Regions from separate parts of the Bradyrhizobium erythrophlei genome, predicted to be linked through region 2. Evidence: riboswitches for the same ligand, from Rfam matches in the RefSeq annotation. Region 2 holds a riboswitch; the other holds the start of a gene.
The links. A riboswitch is a leader RNA that binds a small molecule or an ion and turns the genes downstream of it on or off. The one in region 2 is predicted to bind cobalamin.
Positions count from the first base shown of each region.

Region 1: another riboswitch for cobalamin. It lies ahead of BUA38_RS11140 (TonB-dependent receptor plug domain-containing protein); the one in region 2 lies ahead of metE (5-methyltetrahydropteroyltriglutamate--homocysteine S-methyltransferase).

Region 1 covers NZ_LT670849.1:2,368,987-2,376,140, reverse strand. Annotated here, with positions in the region: gene BUA38_RS11150 (hypothetical protein) at 1-513, opposite strand, end outside; gene BUA38_RS11145 (cobalamin-binding protein) at 661-1,587, shown strand; gene BUA38_RS11140 (TonB-dependent receptor plug domain-containing protein) at 1,618-3,723, opposite strand; cobalamin riboswitch at 3,836-4,035, opposite strand; gene BUA38_RS11135 (MBL fold metallo-hydrolase) at 4,115-5,155, opposite strand; gene soxB (thiosulfohydrolase SoxB) at 5,239-6,978, opposite strand; gene BUA38_RS11125 (hypothetical protein) at 7,033-7,154, opposite strand, start outside.
Region 2 covers NZ_LT670849.1:6,737,732-6,744,885, reverse strand. Annotated here, with positions in the region: gene BUA38_RS32440 (aromatic ring-hydroxylating oxygenase subunit alpha) at 1-603, opposite strand, end outside; gene metE (5-methyltetrahydropteroyltriglutamate--homocysteine S-methyltransferase) at 862-3,195, opposite strand; cobalamin riboswitch at 3,302-3,503, opposite strand; cobalamin riboswitch at 3,626-3,846, shown strand; gene BUA38_RS32425 (ribonucleoside-diphosphate reductase subunit alpha) at 3,968-6,862, shown strand; gene BUA38_RS32420 (ribonucleotide-diphosphate reductase subunit beta) at 6,874-7,154, shown strand, end outside.

The DNA.
Region 1 (7,154 bases), 3.2 Mb from region 2:
CCCGATCAGCCAGGCGATGTTTGTAAGTCCGATTTGCGCGACGATGGCGGCCGTAAAGTCGCCGGCGCCGCCGAGGAACGGCGTGGCGGCCAGAAGCACCAGTTCATAGATGCCGTAGCCGCCAATCAAGGCCAGCGCGAGGACGAGCGGCGTGCCGCTCTGAGGAAGCGCGCGCAGAACCGCCGACGACGCTGCGGTCGCAGCGAGGGCGGCGATGCCAATGACCGCACCCCAGAGCATCGTATTGCCGTCGACCGGATAGTGCAGGGCCCCGAAGCCGATGCCCTGATTGACCAGCCATGCGCCGGTGACCACGAGCAGCGCCGGCCGCAGCGGCAGCATCGCGGCGGCAATCACCGCAAAGGCCGCAAATGGCGTGGCGCAGGCGAGCGCAAAGCTTGCGAGCGCGCAAGACACCGCCAGCAAGGCGAAACCGAACAACGGCGCATGGCGCGATTCGACAGGCGCGAGCCGGAAGCCGTTGGCCGACGGCGAGAGCAGGCTGAGGGACATGATCATTTCTCCTTGGCCGTCACCTTAATCGATTTCATAGACCCGCAATAGCCTGATTGGCGGTTAATGCCGCGTTTCTGATAGAGGGGCTCAGACCGTGCAAGACTGTGCTACTGTAACGTCCCTGATTACATCGGCGGCTTAAAGATGCCTGAAACGCGACGGATCGTCTCATTCTTGCCCTCGGCGACCGAGATGGCATGTGCGCTGGGTCTAAGCGACCAATTGCTGGGCATTACCCACGAATGCGATTACCCGCCTCAGATCATGGGCAAGCCGGTCGTCGTTCGTAATGTCCTTCCGATCGAAAGCATGAGCCAGGCGGAGATCGATGTCGCCGTCACGCAACGATTGCGCGATGGCCAAAGTCTCTACCGGGTGGAAGAGGCGCTGATGCAGGACATCGCGCCCGACCTGATCCTGACCCAGGACCTCTGCCAGGTCTGCGCGCCCTCGGGCAACGAAATCTCGCAGCTTCTGACGTCGCTGCCCAGCAAGCCGCAGGTCTTGTGGCTTACGCCGAAATCGCTCGAGCAGATATTCGACAATTTGCGCGAGCTTGGCGAGGCGACGGGTCGGTCCGAAATGGCCGAAACATTGATTGCGGACGGGCAGGCTCGGCTTGCAAAGATCGAATCTGTTACACGCGCGCTCGTTTCGCGGCCCCGGGTCTTTTGCATGGAATGGATGGACCCGGTTTATTGCTGCGGTCATTGGGTTCCGGAAATGGTTCGCATGGCGGGCGGCCTCGACAAGCTTGGACGCGAGGGAGCCGATTCGGTTCGCATACGGTGGGACGACGTCCTTGAATGGAAGCCGGAAGTGTTGATCGTCATGCCGTGCGGCTTCGATCTGGAAAAGACGTTCAAGGAGGCGCAACGGCTGACGGCCTATCCCGGCTGGGACGATCTTCCGGCGGTGCGCAACGGATGTGTTTATGCGGTGGACGCGAATTCCTATTTCGCACGTCCAGGACCGCGTGTCATCGAAGGCACGGAGCTGTTGGCGCACCTCCTTCACCCCGAACTGTTCGAATGGAGAGGGCCAGCGAACGCGTTCCGGCGTCTGGTCTGACCCTCTTCTCGCGCGACTGTCTGGGCGTGGTTATTTCACGCCATAGCTTGCAAAGCGGATGCCGGCGAACACGCCGAGACCCGGCGCCAGGAATCCGGTCGGGTTCTGGTAGTGAACGTTGGCGACGTTATCGATCCGGCCGAACACCTTGAGTTGGTCGTTGAGCGCGTAGTCGGCGCGCAAGTTGACGATGGTGTAGCCCGGGGCAGTGACCGGCACGCCTGTATTGCGGTCGATATCGGACCAATCGCTCACGTGAAGGACTGTGGCCGACAACGTGAGTGGGTCGATCGGATTCCAGAGCGCGGTGACGCTGAACTTTTCCTTTGGTCGGCGGAGCAGCTGCAAACCGGTATCGGTGTCGACCGTTCGCGTGAACGTGTAGTCCGAGCGAACCTTCACACGATCAATCACATTGAAGGTTACGAAGTTCTCGGTGCCTTCGGTGATCGCGTGCCCAATATTGACATTCTGGCCGAGGAAGCTGCCGGGTATGGGCTCGAAAAAGATCAGGTCCGTGATGTCGTTCTTGAAATAGGTCGATCCAAACCGGATGCGATCGTTGAACAGAGGCTGCTCGAAGCCGATGTCAGCGCCGCGGCTTTGCTCGGGCTTCAGGTTTGGATTGGGAATGGAAAACCCGGGAAAAAACTCGAAAAGTTCACTGAGCGTCGGCGCCTTGAAGCCGGTGCCGTAGCTCGCCTTGATGGTGGTTTCGGTGACGGGCAGGATCACGGACGGGGCGATCCGGTAGGTCATATGCTGGCCGAAGTTGTCGTTGTCGTCCTCGCGAATATTGGCGGTTAGAAAGAAACGCTTGGCGAGATTCGATTGCCATTCGACAAAGGCGGCGCTGTTGCCGGTCTTTGCCGAAAGGTCTGACGTGTCGAGATTCGAATTCTCCCGTTCGGCGCCAACGATGAGATTCTGGCCGGTCGCAACCTCGGTCACGCTGTGCCAATCGTATTTCAGCCGGTTGCCCGTCGTGATCGCGGTCGGGTCGAAACCCTCCGTGATGTCGGCATGCCAGTAGTTCGTGTAATTGACGCCGAAGTAATTCTTGATGCGGCCATCCAGTAACGACCACACAGCCTCTTCGCGTCCGAAAAATTCGTGAATGGTCTGTTGGCTTTGTTTTGCGTCCGGAAAAAAGACGCTGAAGTCTGCGTTCGGGGTGTTGTTTCCGGTGAAAAGGAGTGTCGACTCGCTGTAGCGCAACACCGAGTTCCATGTCAGCGAATCGCTCAAGTTGACGCCGGTCTTGGTCGAGTACGTCATGTTGTCGTAGTTGTTGCCATTTGCCTGTTGTCCGGGCGGTAACAACTGCAACGGCGTCACGGGGACATCGCTGGCATGGACGTGCGAGACGCTGGCGGCATAGTTGTAATTGTCTTGCGATCCGCTGACGCCAACACTCTGATTGAACGTGCCGAACGATCCGGCCTCGTTCATCGCGGTCCAGCGCGCGGGCCCTTCGCCCTTCTGGGTAACGATCGAAATGACGCCGCCGATCGCGTCCGAGCCGTAAAGTCCGCTTTGCGGGCCGCGCAGCACCTCGATCTGGGCCATGTCGGCGGTCAGAAGGTGAGCGAAATCGAACGTACCGGTGCTGGCGTCGCTGACGTCGATGCCGTCGATCAGCACCTTGGTGTGGTTCGAATTGGTGCCGCGGATGAAGACGGAAGTTTGCCCACCCAGCCCGCCACTCTGCACCACATTCAAACCCGGCACGGTATTCAGAGCGTCGGGCACGGTGCGGTATTGCTGGGTCGCGATGTCCTGCGCGGTGATGACCGTTACTGAGTTCGCGACCTGGTTGATCGGCGTCACGATGCCGGTCGGGCTGACGACGTTTGTTGTCGAAGTCGCAACGCCCGGCTGTGGTGCGGCCGGCTGTTCAGGCGGCTTTGGCGCCGTTGGCTTGGCTGCAACCTGACGTCGGCTCGGCTTGGGCTTCGCCGGAGGCTGAACCGTCTCGGCCCGCTTGGGCGGAGAGACCTGGACCGGCGGCAAAAGATCCGGCGACGCCGATTGCTGGGCGTGCGCGGCGGAGAGCGCAAAAGGAGATAATGGGATCAGCACCGTGGAGGCGAGCCAAAGGGCGCGCCGGGTACGGGCTTTGGTGATGGAAGGCATAGTTAGACCTCGGTATGACGTCAGTGGCACGTCACAGCGAACGAAGTCTCACCACGCTGTTTCCCCCAGCCCAGTGAAGCTAATGCCTGTACTCCCCGACCGGCATCCTCGCGTGTGACCACGATTGACGGCAGGTCTCCTGGCTCGCGGGTCGTTACCTTCCGTCGCCTTCCCGGGACCGAGATTCCCAGTGGCATTTGACGGAAGATTCATCGCTTACAGTTGCGGGGGCAGCCGCGGCATTGGAGATTTTTCTCCGCACCGCATTCCCTCTTGATCCTCGTAAGAGGAACCGTCCCGGCTATCTAGGAGGGCGCTTGGCGGCGAGTCAATGCCGTCGCGGGTGGTCGGGCGAACTAGCGCGGCGGGTGCGGTATTTTTATCCGAGATTCTAGCCCGTCGCGACTGGTCCGCCGGCCTTTTTCCAGGCGTCGATGCCACCGGCGATGTGGGCCGCATTGGCGAGGCCCGCCTCCTTCGCAGCGTTGACCGCCATCGCCGAGCGCTCGCCATAGGCGCAGAAGAACACGACGCGGCGGCCGGTCGCGGTCGCGACTTCGCGCAGCATGCCGCCGGGCTTGAGGCTGTCGTCGATGCCGGGATAGGGCGCGTGCAGCGCGCCGGGCAGAGTGCCGTGCTTGGCGCGCTCGCTGGTCTCGCGCAGGTCGACCAGCAGAATATCGGGCCGTCCGAGGCTCTGGATCGCCTCGATGGCCGAAAATGAAAGTCCTTGCTTGGCTAGGTCGTCCTGATGCAATCCGACCCGGATGTTGGCGGGTACGGCGACATCCATCATTTTCGGATTGGGCAGCTTCAGATTGTTCATCAGCTCGACATATTCGTCGACCGAACGCACCTGGAGCCGCGGATTGTAGCGCTTCTCCTCGCCGATGGTGGAGACGGTGTCGCCTTTGTAATCGTGGGCGGGAAACACCAGCGTTTCCTCGGGAAGTTTCAGCAGCCGGTTGAAAATCGACTCGTATTGCGCCCGCGCGCTGCCGTTCTGGAAGTCGGTGCGGCCGGTGCCGCGGATCAGTAGCGTATCGCCGGTGAAGACACGATCGCCCATCAAATAGCTGTATGAATCGTCGGTGTGGCCCGGCGTGTACATCACATCCAGCGCGAGGCCTTCGATCGTAACCCTGTCGCCATCCGACACCCGCATCGACACGACGTCGGCCTTGGTCTCTTCGCCCATGATGGTGATGCAATGGGTGCGGTCGCGTAATTCGCCAAGGCCGGTCACATGGTCGGCGTGCAGGTGGGTATCGACGGCCTTGACCAGCTTGAGGTCGAGTTCGCGCAGCAATTGGCAATAGCGATCGACCCGCTCCAGCACGGGATCGAGGATCATGGCTTCGCCGCCGACGCGGCTTGCCAGCAAGTAGCTGTAAGTGCCGGATACGCTGTCGAACAACTGACGAAAGATCATGGTGGTGAAATCCGTGAACCGATTCCCGATCGTATCATGACATGGCTTGAGGCACAGCTCAGTGCCATGCGGCGAAATGCTGTCTACTCTGCAATGCCGGGATTGCCGGTCACGCCCCGCAGCGCAACATTGCCGGCGAGCGGGTTAAATGGCTTGCCGGCCCCGAGCTGTTTGGCAACAACCTCCCACACAGGTAGCCCCTGCTGGGCGTTGATCGCGGCCCAGCCGGCGACCTTGTAACGCTTGCTGGGTTCGATCGCCCGGCCATTGTCGAGTTTCAAATCGGAAATCCGGCGCCCGACTTTTTCCGATGGCGTGCAGGTATAGCTGAGGCCGCCGACGCGGACCATGTCGCCGCCCTGCTGATAATAGGGGTCGGGATTGAACAGATTGTCGCAGACGTCTTCGAGCGTGTTCTTGATGTCGCTGCCGGTCAGCCGCGAAACGTAGGTTTCCGGATAGGTGATCGCCGTTTCTGCCAGCACGTCTTCCATCGTCAAAGGCTGGTTCGGCAGGAACGTCGCGCCCCAGCGGAAGCCCGGCGACAGCGAGATTTCGGCATCAAATTCGCGGCGAAGCGCAGCGCAGATCAGTTGATCGACGGTGCCCGTGAAATTGTCGCGGCGATAGAGCAAGCGGGTTGCGGTCGTGATTTTATCGCTCCACGCCGCGACACGGGGGCTGTGCACTTTATCGATCAGCGCGGCCATTTCGGCATCAGGCTTCAGCAATTCCGAAAATACCGGAAACAGCCGGTAGCGTGCGTCCTGCACCCGGCCCTTGGCGAGATCGAGGTCGAGTACGCCCAGAAACTTGCCGTTCGCGCCGGCATTGGTGACCAACGTCTTGCCGCTCGCGTTGGTCACGGCGATCGGCCGCGGGATGGCGTCATGCGTGTGGCCGCCGAGGATGACGTCGAGGCCGCGCACGCGGCTCGCCAGTTTCAGATCGACGTCCATGCCGTTGTGCGACAGCAACAGCACCACGTCGGCCTTGTCGTTGGAGCGCAGGCCGTCGACAAGTGTTTGCAATTCCTGTTCGCGAATGCCGAAAGTCCAGTCCGGCGTCAGGCGTTTCGGATGCGCGATCGGAACGTAGGGAAATGCCTGGCCGATCACCGCAACGCGATAATCGCCGACTTGCTTGATCATTGCCGGCTTGAACACGCGGCCGGAAGCCGGATCGAAGGCCTTGGCGCCATTGAAGGCGGCTTCTTCGGTCAGGAAGACGTTCTGGGCCAGAAACTCGCCCTTGAAGCGTTCGAGGTTGCCGCGCAGCGTTTCCTCGCCATAGGTGAATTCCCAATGCCCGGTCATCGCCTCAACGCCGAGCAGATTGCAGGCCTCCACCATGTCGGCGCCGCGCAGTGCGTTGGCGAGCCCCGTGCCTTGCCAGGCGTCGCCACCGTCAAGCAGCATCGAATTCTGCGCGCCGGCCTCGTTGCGAAACCGGTCGACCAGGGTCTTCAGATGCGCAAAACCGCCGAGCCGGCCGAAGCGCGCCGCCGACTTCTCGAACTCCAGCGAGGTGAACGCGTAGGCATCGGCACTCTCGGGCTTGATGCCGAAGTGGTCGAGAAAAGCACGGCCGACGAGATGCGGCGGCTGGCCCGCCATCGCGCCAAGGCCGAGATTGACGCTCGGTTCGCGAAAGTAACCGGGCAACAGCTGCGCATGCGTGTCGGTGATGTGCAGAATGCGGGCGTTGCCGAACCGCTCGAGATCATAGACGCCGGGCTCGGCGCTGCGCGCGAGGCGCGGCAAGCTGCCGGAAAGCGCGGCGGCGCCTGTGAGTTTGAGAATATCCCGGCGGCGGAGGGTCATGGTGGGCGTCGCGCTATCCTTACTAGTGGTCTGACTCTAACATTCGCATCCCCACTAGCGGATTTCGAGATTCTTCCAGGCTTCTTTTTCGCTCGTCGCCTGGAAAATCGATGCTTTTGCCAATGCCTCGGCCTCCCTGGCGGCCGCGACCGCACGATCGAAGTCGCTTCTCTCGG
Region 2 (7,154 bases):
CATCCAGCCCTCGCCCGCCCGCCTGCCGAGATAGCGCGGCGTGACCTTTCCGGTCGTTCGAATGTGCAGAAACTGATGGTTCATATCCATCAGGTTTTCATGCATGAACGTATAATGGCAATTGACGATCCGGCCGAAGCTTCGCGTCTTGTAGGCCTTGTCACCGGCGGCGCCGAGGCTTGCGGGCGGCGGCGCGGCCGGCAAGCTGCCTGGCCATATGAAGATGATGCCATCGCATTCGGCAGACGGATATACCCGCACGCCGTTGGGCTGTTTACCCTTGCCGATATAGGGAACATCGCACTTTCCCGAGGCGTCATAGCTCCAGCCGTGATAGCAGCAATGCACCCTGCAATCTTTCACGCTCCCCTTGGACAAGGGCACCTGGCGATGGGCGCATCGATCTTCCAGCGCATAGACGTCGCCCTGTTGTGGACGCACGATCGCGATCGGCTCGCCGGCAAAAGAAGACGCGACGACTTGCCCTTTTTTGACCTCATGCGACCAAGCCACCGGATACCAGTGATCCGGGTGCGCGCCGACCCGGCGCAAATCCACTGGTGCGCTGCTGATATTCGTTTCGGCTGCTTCGGCGGAATCCAACTCCATATCCACGGCTTCAACTCCCCGTTGCCCCGAGGTGGATCGTAAGGATCTCCTCGGGGGTTTCGCTGACATCGATAGTTTGCGTATTGCTTCCGACGAACTCGAGGATCGTCTTCGCCCCATCACGCCGCATTCCGCCAACGAGGGAAATGTTCACGTGATAGGCTTCGCCCGTGTCAAACCGGGTGCATTTGATCCAAAAGCGCATCGGCATACCTGCTGGCGACACTGAGCTGCGATGATGACTATCTCATGTCAGGGTGCCGCCCGCAATTCTCGCGCGGCGGCCACCATATTCACCAGCGCGGGCCGCACCTCCTCCCAGCGCCGCGTCTTCAGCCCGCAATCAGGGTTGATCCAGAGCTGCGAATCCGAAAGTTGCTTCCGTGCCAGGGAAATCAGATTTTTCATCTCCGCGGTCTCGGGTACGCGCGGCGAATGAATGTCGTAGATTCCCGGCCCGATCTCGTTGGGGTATTTGTAGTTCTTGAAGGCTTCCAGCAGTTCCATTTTCGACCGGGATGTCTCAATGGAAATAACATCCGCGTCCATCGTCGCAATGGCATCGATGATGTCGTTGAATTCGGAATAGCACATGTGGGTATGGATTTGTGTTTCGTCGGCGACCCCCGACGACGAAACGCGGAAGCTGTCCACCGCCCAGTCAAGATACGCTTTCCATTCGGATTTGCGCAACGGCAACCCTTCCCGGAGCGCAGCTTCGTCGATCTGAATCATGGTGGCGCCGGCGCTTTCGAGATCCATCACCTCATCCCGGATCGCCAACGCGATCTGACGACACGCCTCGCTCCGTGGAATGTCGTCGCGGACGAACGACCAGTTGAGAATGGTCACGGGTCCCGTCAGCATCGCCTTCATCGGCTTTTTGGTCAACGACTGGGCATAGCGCCACCACTCGACCGTCATCGGTTTGGGCCGGGAGACGTCGCCGAACAGGATCGGCGGACGGACATAGCGCGATCCATAGGATTGCACCCAGCCATGTCTGGTGAAGGCGAAGCCGGACAGTTGCTCGCCGAAATATTGCACCATGTCGTTACGCTCGAATTCGCCGTGAACCAGTACATCAAGCCCGATCTCCTCCTGCCATCGCACGGCACGTGCGGTTTCCCCTTTCAGGAATGTTCGATATTGCGCATCGCTTAATGTCCCCCTGGTATGGGCGGCGCGGGCGGCACGAACATCTGCGGTTTGCGGAAACGACCCGATCGTGGTGGTCGGGAATTTGGGAAGCGCAAAACGCTCGCGCTGAACCCTGGCGCGATGGGCGAACCCGCTTCTGCGGCGACGCATCGATTCATTGATGGCCGACATTTGCCGGGCGACGTTCGCATGATGGATTTTCGGCGATGCCTTGCGGCTTGCCGCCGCCTGTTCGGACGCTGCGAGCACCTCCGACGCACCGGCTCGGTCGCCGCCCAGTGCCTGGCCGAGCGTGGCGAGCTCTTTCATCTTCTGGACCGAAAACGCCAGCCAGCCCTTCACTTCGGAATCGAGATCGATCTCGAGATCGAGGTCGATCGGTACATGCAGCATCGAGCACGAGGGCGCGAGCTGAACGCGATCCTTGCCTAGCCTCGCAACGGCAGGCTCGAGCCGTTCGAGCAACGCAGGAAGATTGGAACGCCAGACATTGCGCCCGTCGACGACGCCGAGCGACAGCACGAGATCCTTTCGCACACGGGACGCTATCTGATCCAGCTGTTCGGGAGCGCGGACGAGGTCGACGTGAAGGCCTGCAACGGGAAGCGCCAACGCGGTTTCAAGATTATCGCCGATCGCCCCGAAATAGCTCGCGAGCATGATCTTGATACCAGGCATTTCGAGTGCGAACCGTCCGTAAGCCCGGCGCAGCGCGCTACGCGCTGTTTCGTCGAGGTCGAGCACCAGACATGGTTCGTCGAGCTGAACCCATTCGGCGCCGCGGCTGGCGAGCTCCCGAAGGACCTCGATATAGACCGGCAACAGCCGGTCCAGCAGCGAGAGCGGATCGAATCCGGCGTTGGCGCTCTTGCCGAGTTTCAGAAACGTCACGGGACCGACCAGCACCGGGCGCGTCTGATAGCCGAGACTCTTCGCTTCTTCATATTCTTCGATCGGCTTGCGCGAGGAGAGCGTGAAGGTCTGACCGTCGTGAAATTCAGGCACCATGTAGTGGTAGTTGGTGTCAAACCACTTGGTCATCTCCTGCGCGGCCGCGCCATGCCCGTGATGGGCGTGACCGCAATCCGCGCCATGGTCTTGGTTCTGCGCTCCGCGCGACATCGCGAAGTAGGTCGTGAGCGCAACCGGGCCACCCTTCCAGCCGTAGATGTCAGGAATGGCGCCGACCATCGCGCTGGTATCGAGCACGTGGTCGTAGAGTGAGAAATCGTTGGAGGGAATAACCGTCACGCCAAGCGATTTCTGCCGCGCCCAATTGGCCGCGCGTAAACCGGCGGCGGCTTCGAGCAACTGCGCTTCGGTGGATTTTCCGGCCCAGTAGCTTTCAAGCGCGAATTTCAGTTCACGTCGCGGGCCGATGCGCGGCGTACCAAGCGTAGCAACAGGAAGTTTGAGAAGAGACATAGCTTCAACCCCTTGATCTGGGGGCAAATGCCATGGCGGATGCGTGCAGAGGACGTCGCGTGATGCGACATCTGCTTGGCGCACCACCGGGACACCCCGCCCGTGGACGAACAATGTTGTCGGGGCAGGTCTCCTGGCTCGCGGGTCGTCGCTACTGTCCGGCCTTCCCGAAGCCGCATGGCTTCAGTGACGCTAGTTGGACAGCGGCTCGCCGCTTACAGTTGCGGGGGCAGCGTCGGCATTGCACCGGCTTCCCTCTTAGCTCCGGATCAAGCAGGACCCGGAGAACCCAAACAGAAGCCGAATATCTGCAAGTGGATACCTTCGTCAACGGGGCCTTCGCAGACAGGGGCGCTCTCGCAATTCACAACCTTCCACAATGAACCGTTGCCGCGCTCCAAGGAATCATTGACACTCCGCCACGAATATCCCCACATATGGGTGTCACGGTCCATCAGATCGCAATATCTGGTGGCTAAGAGGGAAGCCGGTGAATCGCGTTTGGGGCGCGAAAATCCGGCACTGCCCCCGCAACTGTAAGCAGTGAGTTGTTCCCAATCCGTACGCCACTGATGCGGTTTCGCATCGGGAAGGCCAAGGGAACAACAGCGACCTGCAAGTCAGGAGACCTGCCGCGACAGCAAAAAAACGTCCACGGACGGGGTGTCCGGCGGTCGCTTGCATGCGCTGTCCGGCTCATCGCTGCCGGGCAATTCTGCAGCGCCCCTTGTTGCCCCGTCAAAAACCAACACGCGAACTTCGGGGCCATCTGATGTCTTTAGACCTGCACGCGGAAAATGCTTCCGCTCCTATCATCCACTTGCGTCCGGAATCGCTCGCTGCCGTTCCCAGCGAGCCCGCCATGCAGATCATCCGCCGCAACGGCAAGGTGACGCCGTTCGATTCGGGAAAGATCGCGGTCGCCATGACTAAGGCGTTTCTTGCGGTCGAAGGAAACACCGCAGGTGCCTCGCGACGCGTTCATGAGACCGTCGAGCAGCTGACGGCGGACGTCGTCACCGCATTGATGCGCCGCGCCGGTGAGGGCCGCACGTTCCACATCGAGGATGTGCAGGACCAGGTCGAACTCGCGCTGATGCGGAGCGAGAACCAAAAGGTCGCCCGCGCCTACGTGCTCTATCGCGAAGACCGCGCCCGCAAACGCGCGGAAGAAACTATCGCACAAGCATCCGAAGCCCCGCAGTCGGCTATTCACGTCACCTTGACCGACGGATCGCGCGTCAGGCTCGACAGCAAGCGGCTCGAACTCATCGTCACCGAGGCTTGCGCCGGTCTCGACGGCGTGTCCCCTGCCCCGGTCCTGACCGAGACTCAGCGCAATCTCTATGACGGCATCAGCCAGGATGAATTGGCGCTAGCCTCGATCATGGCCGCGCGAACGCTGGTCGAGCAGGAGCCGAACTACGCTTACGTCAGCGCACGTCTGCTCCTCGACAAGCTTCGCGGCGAAGTTCTGTCCTATGTGCACAAGACATCGACCAGTGCCTCGCAGGCCGACATGGCCACGCGCTATGCCGACTATTTTCCGGAATATGTGAGGACCGGTATCGCCGCCGAACTGCTCGATCCCGAACTGGCCCGCTTCGACCTCGGCCGGATCGCCGCGGCGCTGAAGCCGGAGCGCGATCTGAAATTCCAGTTCCTCGGCCTGCAAACGCTGTACGATCGCTATTTCCTGCATGTCCGCGGCAAGCGCATCGAGTTGCCGCAAGCGTTCTTCATGCGCGTCGCCATGGGGCTGGCCTTGCGGGAGATCGATCGCGAAGCGAAAGCGATCGAATTCTACGGCTTGCTGTCGTCGTTCGACTTCATGGCCTCGACGCCAACGCTGTTCAACGCCGGCACGCTGCGCCCGCAGCTTTCATCGTGCTTCCTTACCACTGTTTCGGACGAGCTCGACGGCATCTTCAAATCCATCAAGGACAATGCCCTGCTTGCGAAATATTCCGGCGGTCTCGGCAACGACTGGACGCCGGTGCGCGGGTTAGGGGCCCACATCAAGGGCACCAACGGCGAAAGCCAGGGCATCATTCCGTTCCTCAAGGTCGCCAACGATACCGCGATCGCTGTCAACCAGGGCGGCAAGCGCAAGGGCGCGGTCTGCGCCTATCTCGAGACCTGGCATGTCGACATCGAGGAATTCCTCGATCTGCGCAAGAACACCGGCGACGATCGCCGCCGCACCCACGACATGAACACGGCCAACTGGGTGCCGGATCTGTTCATGCAGCGGGTCCAGGCCGATGCGGAGTGGACGCTGTTCTCGCCGGACGAGACGGCTGACCTGCACGATCTCTATGGCGCGGACTTCAAGGCCGCCTATGAGGCCTACGAGGCCAAAGCCAAAGCCGGCGGCTTGCGCGTCTGCAAGACCGTGCGGGCGAGCGACCTGTGGCGGCGCATGCTGACCATGCTGTTTGAAACCGGCCATCCCTGGATCACCTTCAAGGACCCCTGCAATCTGCGCTCGCCGCAGCGGCATGTCGGCGTGGTTCATTCCTCGAACCTTTGCACCGAGATCACGCTCAATACCTCGGCCGACGAAGTCGCGGTCTGCAACCTGGGCTCGGTGAACCTGCTCAATCACGTCGGCAGCAAGGGCATCGATCGCGCCAAACTGAAGCGCACGGTCACATCAGCGGTGCGCATGCTCGACAACGTCATCGATATCAACTTCTACACGATCCCGGAGGCGCGGCGTTCCAACCTGCGTCACCGCCCGGTCGGGCTTGGCCTGATGGGCTTTCAGGAAGCGCTGCAACTCCAGCGCATCCCGATTGCGTCCAATGACGCCGTCAGCTTTGCCGATCTCAGCATGGAAGCGATTTCGTACCACGCGATCGAAGCTTCTGCCGATCTCGCCGCGGAACGCGGAGCCTATCCGAGTTTTGCGGGATCGTTGTGGTCGAAGGGCATCCTGCCAATCGACTCCGTCGAGCTTCTCGCCGAGGCGCGCGGCGCGCTCGATCTCGACCGTTCGTCGACGCTGGACTGGGACCGCCTGCGCAACAAGGTCAAGTCGGCCGGCATGCGGAACTCGAACGTGATGGCGATCGCGCCGACGGCGACGATCTCCAACATCTGCGGCGTATCGCAATCGATCGAACCCAACTATCAGAACCTGTTCGTCAAATCGAACATGTCGGGCGACTTCACGGTCGTGAATGATTTCCTTGTCCGTGACCTCAAGACGCGCGGCCTCTGGGACGAAGTGATGGTGTCCGATCTGAAATATTTCGACGGCAGCGTCGGCCAGATCGATCGCATCCCGGACGATCTCAAGGCGCTCTACGCCACCGCCTTCGAGATCGACAGCGTCTGGCTGATCGAGGCGGCCGCGCGCCGGCAGAAATGGATCGACCAGTCCCAATCGCTGAATCTTTATATCGCCAATCCCTCCGGCAAGAAGCTCGACGCACTTTATCGTCTCGCCTTCAATCGCGGGCTCAAGACCACCTACTACCTGCGATCGAGATCGGCGACCCATGTCGAGAAATCGACGCTGAAGGGCACGGACGGTAAGCTCAACGCGGTCTCGGTCACCTCCGCGATCTCGCACGCGCCGATCATCGTGCCGGCCGCGCCCGACCTTGAAGGGGTCAAGGCCTGCCGGATCGACGACCCCGATTGCGAAGCCTGCCAGTAAGGAGAGAAAAAATGCTCGACTGGTCAGACACTGAACCCGCCGCGGCCGCGCCAATCCCCGCGGTCCTGCGACCCGTGCCGCGCAGCAAGCCGGAAGTTACCGATCACGCGAATACCGGCCTGATCGACCGCACCGGAGGCCGCGTTTCGGTCGACGAAAAGCGGATGATCAACTGCCGCGCCGACGTCAACCAGCTGCTTCCGCTCAAGTATAAATGGGCGTGGGAGAAGTACCTCGCCGGCTGCAACAATCACTGGATGCCGACCGAAGTCTCGATGCAGGCCGACATCGC